Regions from separate parts of the Exiguobacterium acetylicum genome, predicted to be linked through region 1. Evidence: riboswitches for the same ligand, from Rfam matches in the RefSeq annotation. Region 1 holds a riboswitch; each other region holds the start of a gene.
The links. A riboswitch is a leader RNA that binds a small molecule or an ion and turns the genes downstream of it on or off. The one in region 1 is predicted to bind thiamine pyrophosphate.
Positions count from the first base shown of each region.

Region 2: linked by a shared signal. The riboswitch ahead of K7G97_RS08670 (ECF transporter S component) and the one ahead of K7G97_RS06340 (thiamine phosphate synthase) in region 1 are both predicted to bind thiamine pyrophosphate.
Region 3: linked by a shared signal. The riboswitch ahead of tenA (thiaminase II) and the one ahead of K7G97_RS06340 (thiamine phosphate synthase) in region 1 are both predicted to bind thiamine pyrophosphate.
Region 4: linked by a shared signal. The riboswitch ahead of K7G97_RS16555 (3-oxoacyl-ACP reductase) and the one ahead of K7G97_RS06340 (thiamine phosphate synthase) in region 1 are both predicted to bind thiamine pyrophosphate.

Region 1 is NZ_CP082333.1:1,234,705-1,240,369, forward strand. It holds gene K7G97_RS06320 (DoxX family membrane protein) at 7-495, opposite strand; gene K7G97_RS06325 (MFS transporter) at 623-1,807, opposite strand; gene K7G97_RS06330 (OsmC family protein) at 1,998-2,423, shown strand; gene nagZ (beta-N-acetylhexosaminidase) at 2,420-3,640, shown strand; TPP riboswitch at 3,697-3,799, shown strand; gene K7G97_RS06340 (thiamine phosphate synthase) at 3,882-4,475, shown strand; gene K7G97_RS06345 (FAD-dependent oxidoreductase) at 4,472-5,416, shown strand; gene thiS (sulfur carrier protein ThiS) at 5,413-5,613, shown strand; gene K7G97_RS06355 (thiazole synthase) at 5,616-5,665, shown strand, end outside.
Region 2 is NZ_CP082333.1:1,662,352-1,668,016, reverse strand. It holds gene K7G97_RS08675 (ABC transporter ATP-binding protein) at 1-1,471, opposite strand, end outside; gene K7G97_RS08670 (ECF transporter S component) at 1,468-2,040, opposite strand; TPP riboswitch at 2,141-2,239, opposite strand; gene K7G97_RS08665 (50S ribosomal protein L25/general stress protein Ctc) at 2,335-3,012, opposite strand; gene K7G97_RS08660 (GNAT family N-acetyltransferase) at 3,303-4,853, opposite strand; gene K7G97_RS08655 (glycerol-3-phosphate acyltransferase) at 4,866-5,396, opposite strand; gene K7G97_RS08650 (DEAD/DEAH box helicase) at 5,393-5,665, opposite strand, start outside.
Region 3 is NZ_CP082333.1:991,948-997,612, reverse strand. It holds gene K7G97_RS05120 (sporulation protein) at 1-766, shown strand, start outside; gene K7G97_RS05115 (glycoside hydrolase family 3 protein) at 946-2,862, shown strand; gene K7G97_RS05110 (hypothetical protein) at 2,893-3,189, opposite strand; gene tenA (thiaminase II) at 3,241-3,936, opposite strand; TPP riboswitch at 4,010-4,116, opposite strand; gene K7G97_RS05100 (DUF1002 domain-containing protein) at 4,310-5,191, shown strand; gene abc-f (ribosomal protection-like ABC-F family protein) at 5,468-5,665, shown strand, end outside.
Region 4 is NZ_CP082334.1:6,650-12,314, reverse strand. It holds gene K7G97_RS16580 (hypothetical protein) at 1-113, opposite strand, end outside; gene K7G97_RS16575 (ParA family protein) at 88-711, opposite strand; partial or broken gene K7G97_RS16570 (PIN-like domain-containing protein) at 899-1,650, shown strand; gene K7G97_RS16565 (hypothetical protein) at 1,720-2,148, shown strand; partial or broken gene K7G97_RS16560 (NtaA/DmoA family FMN-dependent monooxygenase) at 2,525-3,599, opposite strand; gene K7G97_RS16555 (3-oxoacyl-ACP reductase) at 3,655-4,407, opposite strand; TPP riboswitch at 4,542-4,642, opposite strand; gene K7G97_RS16550 (excalibur calcium-binding domain-containing protein) at 5,454-5,665, shown strand, end outside.

The sequences.
Region 1 (5,665 bases):
TTTTCGTTAGACCGGAATCCGGTCCAGGGGATGCGGTTGTTGCGACGAACGATACCAGCGGATGATCCAGTGATCGATGCCGATTTGATACGCAAAGCGTCCTGCAGCCAGTAAGGCAATTGACGCTGCTAAGAACACGGGGTTCAAGGCAATCGTCCCAGCGAGTAAGTAATTGAGATTCATGATGCTTCCGACGACCAGTGCAGGAACCGTCAACAGACTAATAATCAACAGGATCCCGACGACGAGTTCCGCGAACGGAATCAAGGCGTTGATCAGCCCGACGTTCGGTAAGGCGAGTTGCTCAATCCACGTCGCGTACCAGGAACTGACAAGTGCGTCTTCGCCCGTTGACTTCGCGAGCGCTCCTTCGAGAAACGGTTTTGCATCAAAGCCATTAATGTACTTACCGATTCCAGCGATGAACCACTGGATTCCGAGCCAGAGTCGGATGATCGTCAACAGACCGAGTCCGGTGATGTGTAATGCTTTCACTTTCAGACACTCCTCTACTACAACATAGTCCCCATCATACTGAAAAATCATCAGTGAGATGGGGACTATCATCATAACGTCATCGAACCGTCATCGACCTGTTACAAAAAAGGGTAAGGTAACGGTTTCATGACCGTTGATCGAGGCGATGACTGATTGCAGTTAATAAAGCAGCAACGAGCGCGACTAGTCCACCGACGAGTGCCGTATTCATCATCGGACCGTTCGCATAGACGATGCCACCGAGTGCCGAACCAAAAGCAATCCCGACGTTACTCGCAACCGGCATCAATGAAGCAGCGAGTCCTTTTGCTTCCGGATTGAACTTTTCAGCGAGGTCAATCAAGTAAATTTGTGTCGAAGTCGTCAGTAAAATCGACATCAACGACATCAAGGCGATGTTGAACAGACCAAGCGGAAGGGATGCTGTCGTGAAGTATAACACAGCAAGGACGATTGCTTGTACGACGAAGACGAACCGTAAGCGTCCCATCGGATTTTTACTGGCGATTTTACCGGCAAGGATGTTACTAAAGATCGAGACGACGCCGTAAGCGAGCAAGATCGGACTGATCCACGTCTTCGCAATCCCGAGTTCCGTTTGCAGGATCGGTACAAGGTACGTGTAGACGACGTAGGTTGCCCCGAATCCAAATGACGGAATAAAGAAGGCGATCAGGATCCGTGGGTTGGCGAGCAATCCAAGCTGTTCCTTAATTGAACCAGAACCCGTCGATTGCTGGACCGGAACGATCTTCCATACTGCGAGGAACGCAATCATTCCCATGACTGTCGTTAGCCAGAACGTAGCTTCGAAGCCAGCGTGTTGACCGATGAATGTTCCGATCGGGACACCGAGGACGTTCGCAAGTGTAAAACCACCGAAAATGAACGAGACGGCGACACCGCGCTTCGCGACAGGTACACCGTCACTGGCGACGACCATTGCTAGCGAGATCAAGACACCGGTCAGGATCGCTGTCAGAATGCGGGTAGCGAGCAATACTTCGTAACTTGGAGCAAAACTACTGGCAAGATTCAATAAGACCCAGGCGAGTAAGAGACGTAGGATCAGACGACGCCGTTCCAGGTGACCGGTCAGCGACATGACGATCGGTGTACCGATTGCAAAGGAGATGGCAAAGGCTGAAACGAGCGTACCAGCTGTTGCGATCGTGATATCAAGGGCTGAGGAGATTTCAGCGAGGATCCCGACGATGACGAATTCGCTTGTTCCGAGTACGAACGTCAGGAGCGACAACGTGGCGATCAAGAGCCAATCGCGTCGACTTAAACGAGTAGTAGGTGACATGGATGATTCCTCAATTCTAGCGCTTGCGCGCGAAACTATGAGTAACAGGATAGCATGAAACGATTTCATCGGGTATCGCAAAGCGAGATTTCGGGAAAAGAACCATTATTCAAAATAGCGTGTGAATTTCCAGGAGTACTGTTTTTTGCGTATACTACAGAAGAAGACTACTTATAAAGGAGTGGAAACGATGCAAGCGACAGTGACATGGAACAAACAGATGGGATTTAGTGGACAGACGGAATCAGGGCATCATCTGGCGATGGATGCAGCACCAGAGAACGGTGGCGAAAATCAAGCGCCGCGACCGACTGAACTACTGCTACATGCCGTTGCCGGCTGTACCGGAATTGATATCGTTTCAATCTTAGAGAAGATGCGCTTGACGATCACCCATTTCGAAATGGATATCGAAGGAGAACGGGCAGAGGACCACCCGCGGCGTTTTACGTCGATCTCGATTCATTACCGGCTCGAAGGTGATCTCCCGGAAGATAAGGTCCGTCGCGCCATCTCGTTATCAAAGGATAAATATTGTTCGGTTTCGCAATCACTGAACGCTGAGATTTCCGTCTATTATTCGATCAATGGTGTGCGGAGCGAGGATCCTTTGTGAAGAAAGTCGTACTGATCGGTTGCCTGTTGCTTGCAGGGTGTGCGCAGGAGACGACGGAACCAACGAAACCATCGCAACCGGAAGCGAAGCAACCGACAGAAGAAAAGAAACCGAAGCCTGAACCGACGAAAGAAGAACGACAACAAGCAAAACTAAAGCAACAATTGGCAGCAATGTCGACGTCCGAAAAGGTCGATCAACTGCTCTACATCGGAGTCGCCGGCACGGAACTTTCAGCAGCTGACCGAAAATTATTACAGTCGCATGCGATTGGCGGGGTCTTATTGCTCGGTGGAAACATTACTTCGGAAGAGCAACTCTTGACGTTCACGCGTGCGATTCAAGAGACGAACCAAAAACCGTATGCCTTCGTCGGGATTGATGAAGAAGGCGGACGCGTCAGCCGGGTACCGGATCAACGATTACGTCTACCGACGAGTCAACGGATGGCGCAAGGAGCAGATACTGCGAAAATGGAAGACGTCGGACGTACGCTCGGTCATTTGTCACGTTTTTATGGCTTCAACATGGACTTCGCGCCGGTCCTTGACGTCAACAGTAATCCGAACAATCCGATCATCGGCGACCGTTCGTTCAGTGCTGATCCGAAGACCGTCGCGACGCTTGGTACGGCTCTGATGCACGGGATGCAGGAGACGGGAACGATTCCGGTCGTCAAACATTTTCCCGGTCACGGCAATACGAGTGTCGATTCCCATGTCGGGCTACCGAAAGTGACGGCATCAAAGGAAGAATTGAAGCGGACGGAGCTGTTACCGTTTAAAGAAGCGATTCAAGAGGGCGCCGAGATGGTGATGGTCGCCCATATTCTCTATCCAGCGTATGACGATACGAATCCGTCCTCGCTCTCAAAGCCGATCTTGACTGACCTCTTGCGTCAACAACTCGGATTCAACGGTGTCATCATCACAGATGATCTCGTCATGGGGGCGATCACGAAACAATATGGTCTCGCGGAAGCGGCACGTCAGTCACTCGTCAATGGAGCTGATATGGCGATGTTTTCAGAGGCAGGTGCTTACGCAAAAGTTCATGCTGAAGTGATGCAAGCCGTCAAAGACAAAACGCTGACGCCGGAGATGCTCGATGCTAAAGTAATGCGCATCCTGAAGCTAAAGCAGATGTATGCCGACAGCCAAGAGCAACAGCGACCGACGAAATCGGAGCTGATTCAGCAAGTGGAAGCGCTCAACTAGGACTAGCGAAGCAAAGCGACTCATGCTAGACTAATGGGGCAAGCCAATTAAACACGAAAAGACACTAGGGGAGTCTCCCAGCAGACTGAGACGGAAGTATCCGGACCCTTTGAACCTGATCTAGTTCGTACTAGCGGAGGGAAGTGGCTCGAAATCCTAGATATCCTTAGCGCTTCAGCGCATTTTCGGACCACTCCCTTCAACATCGGGAGTGGTCCTTTTTCGTATGGAAAGGAAGAACATGATGCGTTTACATCTGATTTCGACGGGATCCATCCATCCGCTTGACGGAATAAAGACCTTTCACTCCCTTCAACCTTATACGGATCAGCTGCATATACGAGAACCGAACTTGTCGGCAGCAGAATTACTGGATCTAATCGACGCGCTCCTTGCGCATGGTTATTCGCCTGAGCAGTTAACGGTTCATGACCGGGTCGATGTTGCCCATGTCGCAGGCATCAGTGTGCAGCTGACGCGCCGGTCCTTGCGTGTCCGTGATGTGCGACGTCATTTTCCGAATCTCGTCATCGGGAAATCGGTCCATTCACTAGCAGAGGCACTGGCAGCAGAAGCGGAAGGAGCCGACCGCCTGCTGTACGGTCATATTTATCCGACAGCGTCGAAGCCGAATGTGCCGCCACGGGGAATCGACGCCTTGAAGCAAGTCGTCACCTTCACGACAAAACCGGTCATTGCGATCGGCGGGATCACACCAGAACGCATGCCTGAAATCGCAGCGACCGGGGCAACCGGAATCGCTGTCTTATCGGGTATTCTCGGTCAATCGGATCCACTCGCCGCCATTCTAAGTTACCAGGGGGTTCGCGTATGACGGATCACATCATCATCGGCGGCGGAGTCATCGGGTTGACGCTTGCTTACGGTCTCGCCTGTCAGAATGAATCCGTCGTCGTCTTAGAACGCGGAACATGCGGACAAGGAACGAGCCGCGCAGCTGCCGGGATGCTCGCGACAGACATCGAGCTGAGAGCGGAATTGCATCTACTTGCCGCACGTAGTCGTCGTCTGTATCCGCTGCTTGCACGTCGTCTCGAGCGAGAGACGGGCATCGATTGTGGGTACCGGGAACAACCGTTTTTGTTAAAACGTAAAGGACGCGAGCATCTGTTTCCAGCGGTCGGTCAAATCGATCCACGACGACTGACGACTGCATTGATATATGCCTTACGAAAGCGTGGGGTACCAATCGAAGAACAAGTAGATGTTACATGCATCGAAGAGAGCGATGACTTCATCAGGGTCGAGTCGAATGCGGGAACGTGGACCGGACGAACGGTGACGGTCGCTGCTGGACGCGGGTCGCAAGCCTTGCTCGATACAGCCGGCATTTCGATCGCCACATATGGGGTCAAAGGGGAATGTCTTGCCGTCCGTCTCTCGGGTCAGTCGTTACGCTCGATCCTGTTTGATGACGCTGTCTATCTTGTGCCAAAAGCAGACGGACGAATTTTGATCGGTGCGACCGAACTGCCGCACGACGAGACGGTCGGTGTCAGTGTCGTTGGGGTCACGTCATTGCTTCAAGCAGCAGAACGACTGTATCCACCGATTCGTGACGCGGTCATCGAAGAAGTCTGGTCCGGTGTACGACCGCAAACGGCGTCCGGCTTGCCATATATCGGAGTCGCCGATTCATCCCGTCAGATCTTCATGGCGACAGGGCATCATCGGCATGGCGTATTACTCGCACCGGCGACAGCGGAAGTCTTGGTAAATACATTACGGTTGATTCAGAAGGAGGAAGTCCGATGAACATTACGATTAACGGCAATGACCACACGATCGAACAGATTAAAACGATTGAGGACATGCTTACGCAACTCGGCTTAGGGGAAAAGCTCGTCATCGTCGAACAGAATCGACACATCATCGATCGCATGGCGTACGGTCAGACGGTCGTTCGGAACAACGACACATTTGAAATCGTTCATTTCGTAGGAGGAGGATAAACATGCTGAAAATTGGAGAAAAGACATTTGACTCACGGTTATTACTCGGAAC
Region 2 (5,665 bases), 430 kb from region 1:
GTGGACGTTGTAGCTGACAGCGTTCGAGTAACGGAATGTCAGCAAACAACTCGTTCGGACACCCGTCAAAAGCAATCCGCCCTTGCTCCATGACGAGGACACGATCCGCGTATCGGGCGACGAGTTCCATATCGTGTGTTGCCATGACGAGTGTCGTTCCGTTTTGTTGTTCCGTCAACAACTGTTCCATGAGCCGCCGCGTCGTCAATCCATCCTGTCCGAACGTCGGTTCATCGAGCAACAATAAATCCTTCGTCTGTCCGAGCATCGTCGCAACGCTGAGCCGTCGTTGTTGCCCCGTACTAAGCGCAAGCGGTGACTGCTGTTTGACGGATGCGAGTTCCAGCCGTTCGAGTAATGTTATGCGCTCGTCACTCGTCGCTGCCCGGTGACTCCAGTCGATTTCCGCTTCGACTGTCAGTTTGAGAAACTGCAGATCCGGTTGTTGGAAGACATAGCCGACGTGCTCATAAAAGCGTCGCCGGGAGTAACGCTGAGCCGGACGTTCCTGGAACCGATATGTTCCACGATGCGAGAGCAACCGACCGAGTGTTGCAAGCAACGTACTTTTCCCGGAGCCGTTTGCCCCGAGCAGCATCACCCATTCTCCCGTCATTAGGGAAAATGTCGCATCGGTCAGCGGGTAAGGTGCTTTCGTCGATAATGTAGCGACGTGTAACAAGGCAGTGCCTGCTGTAGCGACTGAGGGAAGCACGTGAAGTCGCGCCGCTTGTGGTCCATCTATGGGTAACGTCTCTAACGTGTACGGATACAAAGAGGGAACAGCGATCCCTTTCGATTGAAGCTCCGTATACCCCTGCGGGAACAAATCCTGCGGATGCGCCGTCGCAGTCACCGATCCGTTCTCAAGTAAGACGATTTTGTCGATGTAAGGTAAACAGACATCGAGTTGGTGTTCGATCAAGACGATCGTTAAATCATGTTCTTTCTGAATCCGAAAGATCAACGCCATCAGCTCGTGTTGCCCGATCGGGTCAATCTGAGCTGTTGGTTCATCGAGTAATAAGATCGTCGGCTCAAGTGCCAGGACCGCGGCGAGTGCGAGGCGTTGTTTCATCCCCCCGGATAGACTCGCGATTGGTGTCGAGAAGGGGAGAGGGAGACCAACAAGTGTGAGTAAGCGTTCAATGCGTTCCTCCATCTCTGCGCGTGGAATCGACCGGTTTTCTAAACTAAAAGCGATTTCGCGTCCGATCGTTTCCATGCAGAACTGTTCTTCTGGATTTTGGAACAGCACTCCGACCGAACCGGACCGGGTAACGGTTCCCGTCTGTTCGACTTCAATCGTCTCTGGTGTCAGTCCGGCTAGGGCATGAAGCAGTGTCGTCTTGCCACTCCCGCTTCGTCCGAGCAGAAGGGTCGTTCCTTGCTCGATCGTCAGCGATACATGATCGAGCAAGGATTTCGTCTGACCCGGATAGCGGATGCTGAGATCGTCGACAGTAATCATGCGACTTCCCGTTTCGCACGTCCTGCCGCAAATCCGTTCAAGACACCGGTCGCAACAAGTCGACGGACAAGAATCGCTGCGAGCAAGCCGCCGAGTAATGCACCACTGATCAATTGTAAGCCAGTCGTCGCAAGCAACGTCGTCGTCGTATAGTAACCAAATCCGTTTGCGATCAGACTATAGACGATGCTACCAATCGCGGCTCCGACACCTGATAACATCAATGTCCAGGTGTCATAGCGGCGATAACGCGTCATCGCAAAGACGAGTTCCGCACCAAGCCCTTGGCAGACCCCGATTAGTAGAGCCGATAAACCAAAATGACTACCCGTGAACAGCTCGACAGCTGCCGCGACGATTTCCGCGATGAGGGCGGCACCTGGTTTTTGAATGATTGCTGCGACGAGCGGGCTCGCGATGATCCAGATCCCAAACATCCAGTTGGCACCGACTGGTCCGAAGATTGCAGACATCGGTAACCAGAGTGTTGACCAACCGAGATAGATGACGCCGCAAGCGACGGCGAGCATCATCATGACCATGATTTCTTTCATTTTCCAGTGTTGCATCGTGTTCGTCCTCCTTTAAGTGGGGGAGACACCAAAAAGGACCGCCCTCCGTAAAAAAGAGAGCGGTCCTCAGAAAAACTGCGCGCAGCAGGAGTCATTGGATGTGATCGCTCCACTTTCCTACGCTAGTATGAACTAGATCAGGTTCGAAGGGTCCGAAGTGAATCGTCTCAGCCAATGGGCTCCCCTAGTGGATATGGTAATAGATGATACGCTGTTCACTTTAGGCAATCTTCTGTCTATTGTCAAGACACAAAAAAACGATACGCCACGAAGGGCGTATCGATAAACGACTTATTTGTTGTCTTCGTTCTCTTCTTTTGATTCTTCTGAAGACTCTTCCGTAGCTTCCGCTTCGTTGTCTTCACCAGCTTGCGCTTGTGCCTCAGCTTCTGCTTCTTCGATTTCCTCAAGCTCTTGTTCAAGCGTTGATTCAACGACAGCTGCGACTTGAATGTCGCCTTCTGTGACGATACGGAAATCTTTTTGTTCCGGAAGATCAGCTACAGAAATCGAATCGCCGATTTCGAGGTTCGTGACGTCGACTTCGACGTTCTCTGGTAATTTATCTGGTGTTGCTGCGACTGTTACTTTAAAGAGTGTCTGTGATAGGAATCCACCGACTTTCGCGCCAGCTGCTTCACCGACGAGTACGACGTCTGCTTCGACTTCTGTCTCTTCATCCATTTTGACGGCGATGAATTCGACGTGGTCGATTGTTGGTGTGAAGACATCCATATCACGACGGTTGATCAGAACGTTAACGTTCTTACCATCTAATTTTAGTGAAATCAAGACGTTTTCACCGTTTTCACGGATGATCTTGATGAGTTCTTTTTCTTCGAATGCGATTGGCGTACTTTCCACTTTGTAACCATACACGACACCAAGAGCTTTTCCTTCATGACGTAATTGTTTACGGAGTGAGCGTGGACGTACCTCGCGTTTTTCGACTGTTAATTTAACTGACATGTTCATTTCCCCCTTGAATTTGGTATAGCCCTCAAAAGGTAATGAATGTAGGAGCAGGACAAGTCCTGAACAATTTAAATATGCTAAGACAATCGGTTTCAGACTCTTTTGAAATCTGACGCTTTCGTGACTTTGCATTTCTCTCCCAGGTCATTACGCTGATATTGAGAAACATGTGTGAGTAAGTCACCGTTTGATGCGGTGCTAGTGAGTTTATACCCCTATGTTTTAAATCCTTAAACCTCTTTTTTTATTTTTTTAAAGTCGAAAGACCTCCAAACCGCTTGAAATCAAGGGTTAAGAGGTCTTTCATTTTTTTCTTTTTTTATGATAATGCGTTGATTTTCACGGACTAATACTCGGATAAGACGTTCGATGTGCCGCATCGTCGTCTGTCCCATCGTTGAGATTTGGAGCCATTGATGATGGACGAGATAGTCGCTTTCATATTGAACATGATAGCCCTGGATCCGGAGAGCGTCTCCTAAAGTGGTTGCCGACGGATGGACGATCGTCAGAATTCCCGGCGCTTGTGCTTCTTGCGTCGCAAGCAGGTTAAAACCAGTCGCGCGAACGGCCTGTTCGAGATAAGTCATCTTGATGGCGGCTTGATCGAGATCAAGGGCATCGAGCGCTGCCTGACAAGCAAGCAACAAGTTTGATGAGCCGGAAAAGGCGACGCCTTCCGCATAGAGTCCGAGATCCAGATAACGTGGAATACGTGGAGAAGGTAAGACGCGATCTATGTGACCGATGAACGCAAGACCCGGTAAACCACCAATTGCTTTTCCGGAGACGGTCGTGACGAATCTGCAGCCGGCATACGAGAAACGCCCGGTTCCGACGGCGCTGATCGCATCGACGATGAGTGCGGTTCGTTGTTCTAACAGCGCTTTTACCGCATCGAGATCGTAGAGGACGCCCGTTGATGTCTCACAGTGCGTCAACCAGATCCAGTCGTATTCCGTTTGATGCAGTTGACTCGCGAGTTGTTCCAAGTCGATCGGATGACCGGGTGGAAGCGAGTGGACATCAAAGGACCTCCCAGCTCGTGCCGCGTGATCAATCAAGCGTTGACCGAACTCACCACCGTTTAGGATCAACCCATGTCCACTCAGTTGTTGTGCGACGATATCGTTGGCGAGGGTGCCACTACCGACAGCCATCGAGACATGTGGCAAATCCAGCAACTGACACATCCGACCACGTAAATCTTGATCGAGCTGTCGCATCGAAGCCGTCCGATGCGGGCGCGGTGCTTGTTGCGCCGCTTGGCGGACTGTTGGTGCAACCTCGACCGGACCGGCTAGAAAATGCAGAGGACGTAAAACGTCCGCGATGACGGATCGTTCGTATGTTGCGCGTGACAACAACATCGGTACGAACTGGGCATCGCCACTACCGAGCGTTGCTGCGATTGGTGTGAAGCCGAACCGCGCATATAGTTTAGCTTCCCGTGTCGTACCACTGATATAGACATGATCAATCATTTCCCGCTCCAAGTAGACCATCAGAAAGCGCATCAATTGCATGAACGTACGACTATTGCGGTATTCGGGACGAACGCTGAGTAAACGGATTTCCGCTGGGTCCGTCAGTGTCTCATCTAACGTCACGCCTTTTTCTTCAAGTGAAAAAGGGCGATGCTTCCGAATGGCGATCATCGCGACGAGTCGATCGTCTTCCTTGCCGATCAGATAGGTATTTTGATCATGAAACCGGTCAATCCGTTTCCGTTCGATATTCGGTTGATGTTGCGGAATCTCTTCCGTGAAGGTGAGGTAGTTCAGTTCATGGATTGCTTCCGCGTCCGAAGCGGTGGCAATGGAAAAGTCGATCATGAGACGTCCTCCTTATGTAATGACTGGCTTGTGAAGTGCATCATGAGCCCACAGGACAAGTAGACTTACGGCAACGGTACACAAGATATTGATGGGTCCCGCGTCAAAGTAGACGGGGAGTAACGGGAGCAGAACAACCGGAATCAGCCCCGCTTTGACGCTATCTTTCGTTACGAGATAAGACAGACCGAGTATGCCTAGTCCGACAAGATATGCCCACGGCGTGATGGCGAAGACGATGCCGGAAAATACGGCATACCCTTTACCGCCGCGTCGCGGATGAAACAATGGAAACAAGTGACCGATGAGCACGGCAAGAGCAACGGGATAAAATGCGTCTGTGATCTGTAGTGCAAGAACCGTCTTCGCGGCATCAAACAGATACACGAATAAAAAGGCCGGGAGCCCACCGGCACGATGGGCGTTGCGGGCACCGATGTTTCCGGAACCGACCTGAGCCAAATCGGTACGACTGACGTACTTCCAGAGCGTACCGCCAAGAATACTGCCGATAAGGTAACCAAGCAGGAGATCAAGGATCACCGATGTTCCTCCTTTGTTTCTACGAGATGAACGAGTTCTTTGACGGTCAAGGCATCACTGTCTGGAGCCGTCAGGACGGCATCGACCATCTGGGCTTTTCGATCTTGTAATTCCGTCATCTTTTCTTCGATCGTCCCGCGTGTCAGCAGTTTGATGACCGTAACGTCGGATTGTTGTCCAAGTCGGTGGGCACGATCGGTAGCTTGCTGTTCGACGGCCGGATTCCACCAGCTGTCAAAGAGGATGACGGTATCAGCAGTTGCGAGATT
Region 3 (5,665 bases), 240 kb from region 1:
AAAAATTCTCTCACAAATCGGAATCGGTGCCGCTACGGTCGACACACGGTTGACGGATGATCGCTGTGAACCAGGCGGTCAGATCCACGGTGTTGTCCATATCAAGGGCGGAAACGTCGATCAAGAAATTGACCGGATTTATCTTGAATTCAACACGCAGTACAAACAAGAAGTCAATGATAGCACGACGTTTACGACCTTCACTCTCGACCGGTTTGCTTTAAATGAAGCGAAGTTCACGATTGAAGCGGGTGTCGAGCGGGAAATTCCCTTTACATTACGCGTACCGCTGAATACGCCACTCTCGGTCAGTCAATCGAAATCGTGGATCGAGACGGGTCTCGACATCGCTCAAGCCGTCGATCCATCGGACCGTGACGCCGTCATCGTCGAAGCAAACCGTTACCAAGCAACAGTCTTAGATGCCATGGAGTCACTTGGCTTCCGATTGAAAAAAGCCGACACGGAAAAATTACCTGGACGATTCCGGAAAGATTTACCGATTGCTCAGGAGCTTGAGTATTCAGCTCGCAATACACACTACGCTCATAAACTGGATGAGATCGAAATTATCATGCTTCAAGACGGATCTGGGATTGATTTAATCGTCCAAGTCGACCGTCGTGCGCACAGTCTCGGATCATTATTCAGTGAAATGGCTGGTGCGGATGAGTCGATGATCAAATTGCGTCTGTCTAATAGTGAACTGCAAGATCAATCGTTCGTCGAACGTCAGCTGACAAGCATCGTGGAACGCTATAGCTGATTAATCGATTGAATTTACTTGAAAGTGATTCCTCTTCAGGGGGAGTCACTTTTTTATTGAATTTTATTTCAATTTGAAATCGTTTACAAATAAAATATTGTTTTAAAATAACCTTCTTGCTATACTGTCCGTATTGAAAAGAATTCCAGTCACGGTTTGACTAAAGGAGGACATACATCATGAAAAAAATCGGACAGTTCACGTTAACTGCCGGACTCGCAGCAGTACTTGTCTCAAGTAGTTTGCCTGTCATGGCAGAGGCAGGGGCTTCAGCCGATCGGATCAGTCAAAAAATCGACACGATGACACTCGAACAAAAAATCGGGCAAATGATCATGCCGGACTTCCGGCAGTGGAATGGTAGCAATCATACGTCGCTTGCCCCAGAAGTCGCGAACATCATCGACCGCTATGATTTAGGTGGCGTCATCTTGTTTGCTGAGAACGTCAGCGAAACCGAACAGACGACGAAACTCGTTCATGATATGCAAGAAGTCGTCAAACAAGACGACAGCAACGATATTCCGCTGTTCGTCACGATCGACCAAGAAGGCGGAATCGTCACTCGGCTCGGGACAGGAACGAACTTACCTGGCAATATGGCGTTAGGTGCGACCCGTAGTAGTGCATATGCGAATGATGCCGGTCATATCATCGGTTCCGAGCTGCATGCACTCGGCATCAATGTCAACTTCGGTCCGGATCTTGATGTCAACAGCAACCCTGGAAATCCCGTCATCGGTGTCCGCTCGTTCTCGAGTGATCCGGCGCTCGTCGGCACGCTCGGTTCTGCTTTGATGAAGGGGATTCAGGATGAAGGCGTCGCAGCGACCGCCAAACACTTCCCGGGTCACGGCGATACAGCGACCGATTCCCACTATGGCTTGCCGGTCGTCGATCGGTCCCTGCAGGAACTGGAACAAGTCGAGCTCGTCCCGTTCAAGCGAGCCATCGCTGAAGACATCGATATGGTCATGACGGGACATATCGGAATGCCGCAAATCGAACCCGAAGTCGTCACGTCGAAAAACGGTACCTTCCCGTTACCTGCGACGTTATCGGATGACGTCATCACGGGCGTACTGCGCGAAAAGCTCGGCTACGATGGCATCGTCATCACGGACGCATTGAACATGCAGGCGATCGTCGACAACTTCACGGAATCAGAAGCAGTCTTAAAGACGTTTGACGCTGGAGTCGACATCGCGCTTATGCCGACGATTCTTCGTTCCAAGCAAGATGTCGAAAAGCTCGACCAGATTTTTAAAGACGTGATCGCAGCGGTCAAAGATGGTCGCCTTTCAGAGAAACGAATTGATCAATCGGTCGAGCGGATTCTGACGCTGAAGGCAGAACGTGGAATATGGAACGGTACGACTGATTCGACATCCCTAGCTGAAAAAATCGCGCAAGCGAACCAAATCGTCGGCAGTCCCGAGCATAAAGCAAAAGAACGCGCGATGACGGAAGCCGCGGTCACACTCGTGAAAAATGATCAGCGGACGTTACCATTCAAACCGAAAAAGAATGCCAACGTTCTTGTGATCGCTCCGGCGGCGGATCAGACGGACAGCATGAAAAAGACGATCGCTTCCTTACCGAAGAACCGGAACTGGCACGTGACGACAGCGAATTACTCGGCTACTACGCTACCGCTCGACCAAAACCCGACATTACGGGCGCAACTCGATGCAGCAGATTACATCATCGTCGGCTCCAACGTCAACACGAGTGCTAAACTACTCCCTACTGCACCAGAACAAGCCATTCCGGCTTCGATCTTCCGCTATGCGAAACAAACGGATACACCATCCGTCCTGCTCAGTCTCCGTAACCCATACGATGTCGCTGTTCAACCAGACGCACCGGCACATGTCCTCATCTATGGCTTCAAAGGCGACCCGAACGGTCCAGACTCCGAAGCAGGCAATCTGAAATCAGCGGGACCGAACCTGCCTGCAGGTATCCGCGCAATCTTCGGAACGTTCAAACCGCAAGGCACTTTACCGGTTGATGTGCCGGTCTTTCAGAACGGTGTCTTTACCGACAAACTGCATCTCGAATTTGGTGACGGCTTTAAAAACTGGAAAAAATGATGACGTGATACACCAAAAGACCGAAGCTCCTTAAAGGATGCCTCGGTCTTTTAGTGATTGATACGGATATTCAGCTTCTTCTTTCGCACGATGGTAGACGCGGTATAACCAATAAGTCAGTAGTGCATAGACGATGATGACAAGAACAGCAGAAATGTAGCTCCCCATGCTATACGCTACCTTAAAGTTACGCGTCGAAGCAGATATACCGGATAACACGATTAATATCGGAATGATGTATCCAAGAAATCTTACTTTGACTTTACCAAGCATTCGTTGTACAGCATATGCTGCACTGATTACAAGTGCAATCACGATAATTTCCATTCCAATCCCTACTTTCACTAGATGGTATTCCTAATTCTACCATCTAGCGATTCAAGAAGATACCGCTCGTGCTGGAATCGTTTCGTAAACTGACGCAAACGTCTCTTCCGTCCACCCCATGTGCCAGAAGAGTAACTCATAGTAACAACTTGTCACGAAATGACGTTTCATCCGCTCGCGTTCCGTCGGGCTCGCTTGCTCCGCCAGCGCATCGAGCCGTGCAATTTGTTCAAAGACGACCTTTTCAAACCATTCCGAGCTGTACGTGTCGATCCATTGCTGATAGATTTTCTCTTCCGGTGTACACGTCAGTAATTGTTGCCCGACTTCATAATACAACCAGTAACATGGCAAGATGGCAGCAATCGTCTCTCCAAGCGTTCCTTCACTCGCATGATGCATGTGCGAGACGTACGCATATGCTGTCGGTGCCGGTTCAAATACTTCAAGATCTGCTTCCGTAATACCGAGCGGCTCAAAAAATGATTGATGTAAGCTCAGCTCTGCCTCGTAAGTCGAAGTCGCATGTTCGGCAAGTGTCGCGATCGTCGCGAAGTCGTCTGCTTTTGACGCTGCCTTCGCTTGAATCTTCGCAAAGTGTTTTAAGTAATAGGCATCCTGCATGACATAATGCCGAAATTTCGAGAGTGGTAACGTCCCCTCCCCGATTCCTTGTACGAATGGGTGCGTAAAACTACTATCCCAATACGCTTGTGCCGCTTGTTTGATTTCTTGTGTGAATGTCATGATCTCATCCTCCTCGTTTAGTATGAAACGAAAAAACACCACCCCGAAACACACGGGCATGGCGCAAGAAGAACAAGACTTGACGCCACTTCCCTCCGTAAGTACGAACTTAATCAGGTTCAAAGGGTCCGAACGTCTTCGTTCGTCTCAGTCGGTCTACCGACTCCCCTAGTGGTCATTATTCGATTCAAATTCACTATAGCATGCTGAAAATGGAAGTCAAGTTGTCCTCTTTTCGCTATACTATGGAGTGTCAGAAGACGGATGCCGTCTCCATCTACAGACCGATTCCGAACTTCTTTCGTTCTCGTACACTAAATTTAGTACCTGATACTATAATTCATTCTGTTACTTACAATTGGAGGATTTCATTATGCATACACCAACAAAAATCATGGCGTCAGCCGTTATCGCTTCTGCTCTATTACTTCCGACAGCCGCATCTGCCGAACAAGTCGTCGATAAGACGATCGTCACACTCGGTGAGTCGCTCGGCGCAAAGGATAAGGCTTGGGTGCTTTCTCGTCTCAATGCACCGGAAGGCATCACGCCAATCATCGCAACCTCTGCTGACGAAGAAAAATATCTCGGGAAAAATATTCCACAATCGCAAAAAGGTGGCAATATGTATTCGTCGGCTAAGATTGAACTGACGGAAAAAGGTGATGGACTTTCCGTCTCGACGGAGAACATCACATGGGTGACAAAGGATATGTATCTCAACGCTCTCGTCACAGCGGGTGTCAAAGATGCCGATATCACGATCACTTCTCCCTACAAGGTGACCGGGACATCGGCACTGACAGGAATCATGAAAGCGTACGATCAAACTTCCGCTGAGACTGGAATTAAGTTAAGTGACGAACGTAAGGATTTAGCACAGCAAGAATTATCGGTCACATCAGACGTCGGAAAAACGGTCGGCACGGATAAAGTCGCTGACTTAATGAATGAGATCAAGGCTGAGATCGCCAATCAAAAACCGGAAACCAAAGTCGAGATCGAAAACCTGATCGTCCAAGTCATTCAAAACAACAATATCCAGTTGTCTGACGCACAAATGGACCGGTTGACGAATCTATTCAATCAAATGGAGCAAGCGAACATCAACTGGGGACAAATCGAAAGTGGACTCAAAAATGCGGGACAAGACATCCATGCCTTCGCAACATCAGAAGAAACGAAAGGTTTCTTCGCTAAATTATTCGATGGACTCAGTGACTTCTTCAGTTCAATCGCGGGTGTGTTCAAATAATTCAGACTTCCGTAACTGACAAAAAAATAGTAAACTAGAGATATCTGAAACGAAAGGTGGTGTGAAAAGATGGACTTTGCCGCGTGCAAACACTGGTTGATGGAACAATTGTATCTGTTGCGCGCGATTTTTCATGGAATGGCGTTCTAAGGCACCCGTCTGCCCTTTTTTAGAACTTCATGATTGAAAAATACAGCAAAGCGCATCTTTCACACGTGATGGAGAGTGCTATTTGCGCTCTCCTTTTTTTGATGCGCGCGAAAGGATCAATTGATTATGATGATTTGCGACATTCAACACCTAACCAAACAATTCGGAGGCGAAACGATCTTAACGGATGTTTCCCTCTTCTTAAACGAACACGACCGTGTCGGTCTGATTGGACGAAACGGGAGTGGCAAGACGACATTACTCCGCTTGCTTGCTCGCCTTGAGCAACCGGACGGTGGTGTCATCTATCAAAAGAGCGGTTTG
Region 4 (5,665 bases), on a different replicon from region 1:
TTTTTAGTTTTGTACTTATCCATATCCAGGGCAATTGATGATGCTGGAACAGTTGCTTCTGTTACCTCTTGTTCGCTAGTCACTTCGTCAAACTGATTTCGTATGTTCTTCATTTAAAATCTCCTCCATTAATTCGTAGTACACTTCTACAATATCTCGATCACGTGCATTCAATTTATCTAATAGAACAGTAGGCTTACTATCAACGGCTACTGTTTCTGCAAACTTAATTGTCTGCTTGATCATCGTATCGAACATTCTAATTCCTTTATGCTGACAGTAAGTACGTGTTTGTTGCAATAATTCCGTATGAAGTGCAGTGGTTCTTACTAAAGTAGCTAGTACCCCTACAATTTCAATAGGGTCTTTCCTACGACCATTGAACATATCAACCATATCAACTGCTTTCTTAAGACCCTTAATTGCATATGGTTCTAACTGCAACGGAATAATGACTTTATCCATTACGTTCAACACGTTACCTACGTTTAATGAATAGGCTGGGGGCGTATCTACCAAGATATAGTCGTACGCTTCACGCACACCTTTTAAAGCATCTTTCAACAATGTGAAAGGGCTTAATCCTTCATCTTTGTACGTAGTCCATATTTGATAATCTAAGTCGTTCAGTTGATTATTTGCAGGAACTATATCCAGGTTCGATAAAATAGGTTGTTTCACTTCTGCTATCATTTTCTCTTCCATGTACACATCGTACACATCGAAAATAAAATCATACTTGAAAGTCTATACATAAAGTGTTAAATAAAATTTCTAGGCGAATCGGTTCCAGAAAAAAATATTTTTGTCTAATTTACTATTATTAACTAAAATTTTTTATCATTTACTTTTAAAAACTTATTAAAAACATTTTAATGTTTATTATGTTAACATATTTATGTATAAAAAAATAAAAAGGAGTGATTTAAAATTGTTGGAAATTTTTAGAGAATTTTTTAATGATCAAGATATTAATTTTAATGAACTTGATCCATCAACTTTAATTGTTTTTGATACAAATACACTTTTAAATATCTATCGATATTCAGATGAAACGAGAAAAAAATTAATAGATGCTATGGACAGTGTTCAGCAAAATTTATGGATTCCTTATCAAGTAGGGTTAGAATTTAACTTGAGAAGAAAAAAAACATTATATGATTTAAAAAATCAACCAAGTAAAAAAAATAATGACATAATAAAAATATTTAGTGACTTTGAAAAAAAAATTACTAACGAAATTCAAAGCATCACCTTAAAAAGTAGTGATGTAATAGAACAAAAAGATCTAATAATTTCAGATACTAAAGAAAAATTAAAAACATTACAAAATGAAGTGTCTTCTTCTATTGAAAATATTTTCAAAATGTTGAATTTAGAAGAAGATTTAGCTACCAATTTTGGGACAATTTTTAAAGATAAAATAGGAGCTAGTTTTTCGCAAGAAGAACTAACTAATGAACTTTCAGATGCAAAAAATAGATACGAAAATAAAATCCCCCTGGCTATAGCGATTTTAAAAAAGAAGATGTTACGCATTATAATGGTATAAATTTTAATCAAAAATATGGAGATTTAATAATTTGGAAGCAAATTATTAAAAGGGCTAAAGAATCAGATATTGATCGAGTAATTTTTATTACAGATGATAATAAAGAAGATTGGTGGTATAAATTACATGGAGAATCACTTGGACCAAGAGCTGAGTTAAAAAACGAAATGTTGCGACTTGCAAAAGCAGATTTATTCATGTTTAATTCTAATAGCTTTTTAAATAAAATTTCTAATGAAATTCAAGACTTGATATCAATAACTGAAACTTCAGATTTTGATTTTGAAAATTTTGAATGGGAGAATTATATATCAAATTCTAATAGTAAATCAGAGGATATGCAGTCACATAAACATAATAAAAATTTATCTCTTATTGATACTTTAATATCAACTAAGCATACAAAATTTTTAGCTTTGCATTCTCTTAATGAACAAATTGACTTAATGGAAGAACACCAAAGAAAACCAATTGAATTTGATGAATTCCTTGAAACTTTAGAAATTATAGAGTATTTAAATTCAGAGAAAAATAAAGTAGAAATGGAAATTGATGATTTGAATAATCGTATTGACGAAATAAAATATGATAAATAAATAAAATTTTCTACAGTTTAAATCGCTTAGGTATTGCGTGTTAACGAGTTTATGCTTTTTAAATATTATTAAAAATAGTGTTATTTATCATAGTGATAAAATCACTCTTTAAGGTGCAATTCTTCTTTGTTACGTAAGAATTTAGCACCTTAAATTGTTTAATATCTTTTATATCGTATACATACTGAATGGAGAAAATTAGTCAAATTATCTATCTATTAGATAAACAAAATATAATTATTCTTAAAGTTTAGTTTCTTGATAGCTCCCTTTAAATGATCTTCTTTTTTAGAATAAGAACGATTATGTCTATAAAATTCCATTTAATCTATAGTTTATCTCGAATCACCGATTAATCCCAGGCATCTTTTTTCATTGATAAATAATCTATTAGTTCTTTAAACATTGAATCTGTATCATGGATGATTTCTAGAACTGTTCTATAGCATCTAATAGGTCTCGAGAGCTCCTCTATAAGTTGTAATTTTGGAATCTTTGCTTCGAGATCCCATGTGGAGCAGTCCTGCTGTAAAAAGAAACTCAATTGTTTTAAGGCATTGGCAACCGGTAATTTTTCATCTAGTTCGGCTTTTTTTGCCAATGCCTCTTCTCATGTTTTTCTAACATAGGTCACTAAGCCTGGATATATCTTAATTTTTCGATTCGGTGATTCAGTTTGTTCAATTTGTCTCTGTAGTTTTTCACGAAACACTCTCGCTTGTCTAAAATTCCATGACACAGAATACACGGCGTTAGCATGTTTTGCTGCAAGGGCAATCCCTTGTTCAGAAGCCCCCGCTTGCATCGCTACTGGCTTTCCTTGAGGACTACACGGCGTAGACAAGGGACCTTTTACACTGAAATAGGCTCCAGAATGATCGATAGCCTGAATCCGTTCAGGATCAATCAATTGATTATCTGATCGATCCGTGAGAAAAGCCGCTTGATTCCACGATAAAAATAGCTTCTCCATCAATACCGCGAATTCGTCCGCCTTGTTATACCGTTCTTCCCTCGGAGGTAGTGTCTCCATCCCGTAGTTTAACGCTTCCCAATCTGTCATCGAAGTCACTAAGTTCCAACCCTACCCTCCCCTTCGTCACGTGATCAAGGCTTAGGAGTTGCCTGGCTGCTGTATATGGATTGGAGAACGTACTCGATATCGTGAAGACTAATCCTATATGATTCGTCACTTGAGAAATAGCCGTTAAATTGATTAAAGGATCCAACCAATAGACAGGTAAGTCAGTTGCATTATTAGCCGGAAAGGATTGATTGTCCGCAAAAAATACTGTATCCAAACATTCAGCTTCCGCTATTTGAGCCAATCGCTGATAATAGCGGCTCTCTCCGATCTCTTTAATCGCGGAATCAGGCATTAACCATGCGGCTTGGTGATGACCACATCCATATAACAAAACGCTAATATTTAACTGATTTTTATTCGTCATCTTCTGTTCACGAATCCCTTCTCTTACAAGCTCAGAAACTTTTAAAACGTCCGCTTCAATTCATCGTTAATCCACCATCGACCGTTACGTTTTGACCGGTAATCCCAGATGCTGCTTCTGATGCCAAAAAGGCAACTAGTTGAGCCACTTCTTCTGGTCTCGTCACTTTTTTCAATGGTGTCAATTGAGCAATGAAATCGAATACTTCAGCAGTTGTCACAGCACTAGCATCCGTTACTTTTAACAATCCGCCGGAGACAACATTCACGTTGATTCCATATTGACCTAGTTCCGCGGCTAGATTTCGTGTAAATCCTATTAAACCTGCTTTTGCTGTTGTGTATTCATGATAAGGAACGACTGGATTTTGATAAAGGTTTGTTCCAATGCTGATGATACTACCATTATGTCGTTCCATAAATTGTGGCAGCACACTCTGGATGACGTGGAACGCCGCTTTTATCGTTCCATCCAGTTGCTTTTGATAATCTTCCCATTGCAAGTCGATAAACGATTTTTGAGCAACCGGATCAAATTTGAAGTCTACTAATGCATTATTAATGACAACATCGATTTGACTATAATGTGCTGTTGCGGATTGCATCATGCTCTCGACATCATCCTGCTTCGTAACATCTGCATACAGGGCAAGTGCATTTTCTACTCCTAGTTCGCTTACAAGCTGTTCTGCCGCATCTTTGCTTTTGAAGTAATTAATCACCACTTTAAATCCATTGTTCACTAACACCCTCGCAATCGTCGCTCCAAGTCCACTGCTACTTCCTGTGACTAAAACTATTCTGCTCATTCTTGTCCACTCCCCCATTTATTTTTGCAACTTAAATAGCGAAGTAGTAAACAAAAAACGCAACTCTCCAAAAGGAAAGTTGCGCACGTCTAAATAACCACATAGCAAAGAGCGACATCATCGTCTCCGCTTTTTCATCAGAGTTTACACTTTCCTACGCTAGTACGACCTAGTTCAGGTTCAAAGGGTTTGAGTAGCTACTCATCTCAGTTTAATAACACCCCTAGTGATTCTATTTAAGTTACCTTCACTTTAGTAGTCTTGTAAACACCTGTCAATGATGATGAAAGCGATTCGTTAATAGTATCTCTTTAAAGATCGAGCGTAAAAATAGGTTCATTATCTGATTCGGATTACTTTGTTACGGTCATATCTTATACTAGGCAATACTAATTATCATTTTTTCTTTCTTTAATTATGTCTTAATATACGAGCGATTCGATATTTCAGATCAATTACGTGACCTAGTAGTCCGAATCATTAATGTTTGCAATGTATAAAGCTTATCTTGCGTAATCATCTTATAGGGGCCATTAAGTAGTAAGTATGTCGTCTTCTCTCTTCAGTTTATATTTAATTTTTTTTGTCTTAAAGTATACGCACTCTATTTTACGTTTTTACTACTTTTTGAATAAAAACGTACCAATTCAATCAACGATTCATTTTCTTTCCCATACAAGCATTGGAGTTCTGCACAATTACGTAAGAGTTAAGTTCTTTGATGTGTAAGTTGCCTTTCTCATTATCTAAGTTATGAATCATTTTTTCCTCTACCGAGTCATTCACGATTTCCTGATCGACAGTCCTTTGTGTATCGACTGCGATATACAGCCTATTCTGATTACTTTTAAGTCACTTAGATTGATGTAAGTTTATTCTCTTAAAAGCTATCAACTATGTTTGATCAGTAATTTCTTATGCTTTACTCAAATTAGTACTCGAGTGTTGTAAGCGATTTTTTAGAGAAAAACTATAAAATTCCTAATCTATTTTCCCTTGTAAATATGTACAATAAAAATACAAATATTTTTAAAGGAGCTGAACTTATGAACATCCGAAAAGTAATATTGCTCGTCGTGATTGCTATTGTCTATCTTTTACTCTTCACTATCACCTTTTGGAGTCTCATTGGCTTGTTGATCTCAGCAGTTGGTCTATACTTTTACTTTAAACCGAGGCTTCGAAATCCAGTGAAGTACCCAACCTTTGTCGTTTGGCTAGGTGTATTCATTGCTTTTTCAATTTCTATCTACATGGT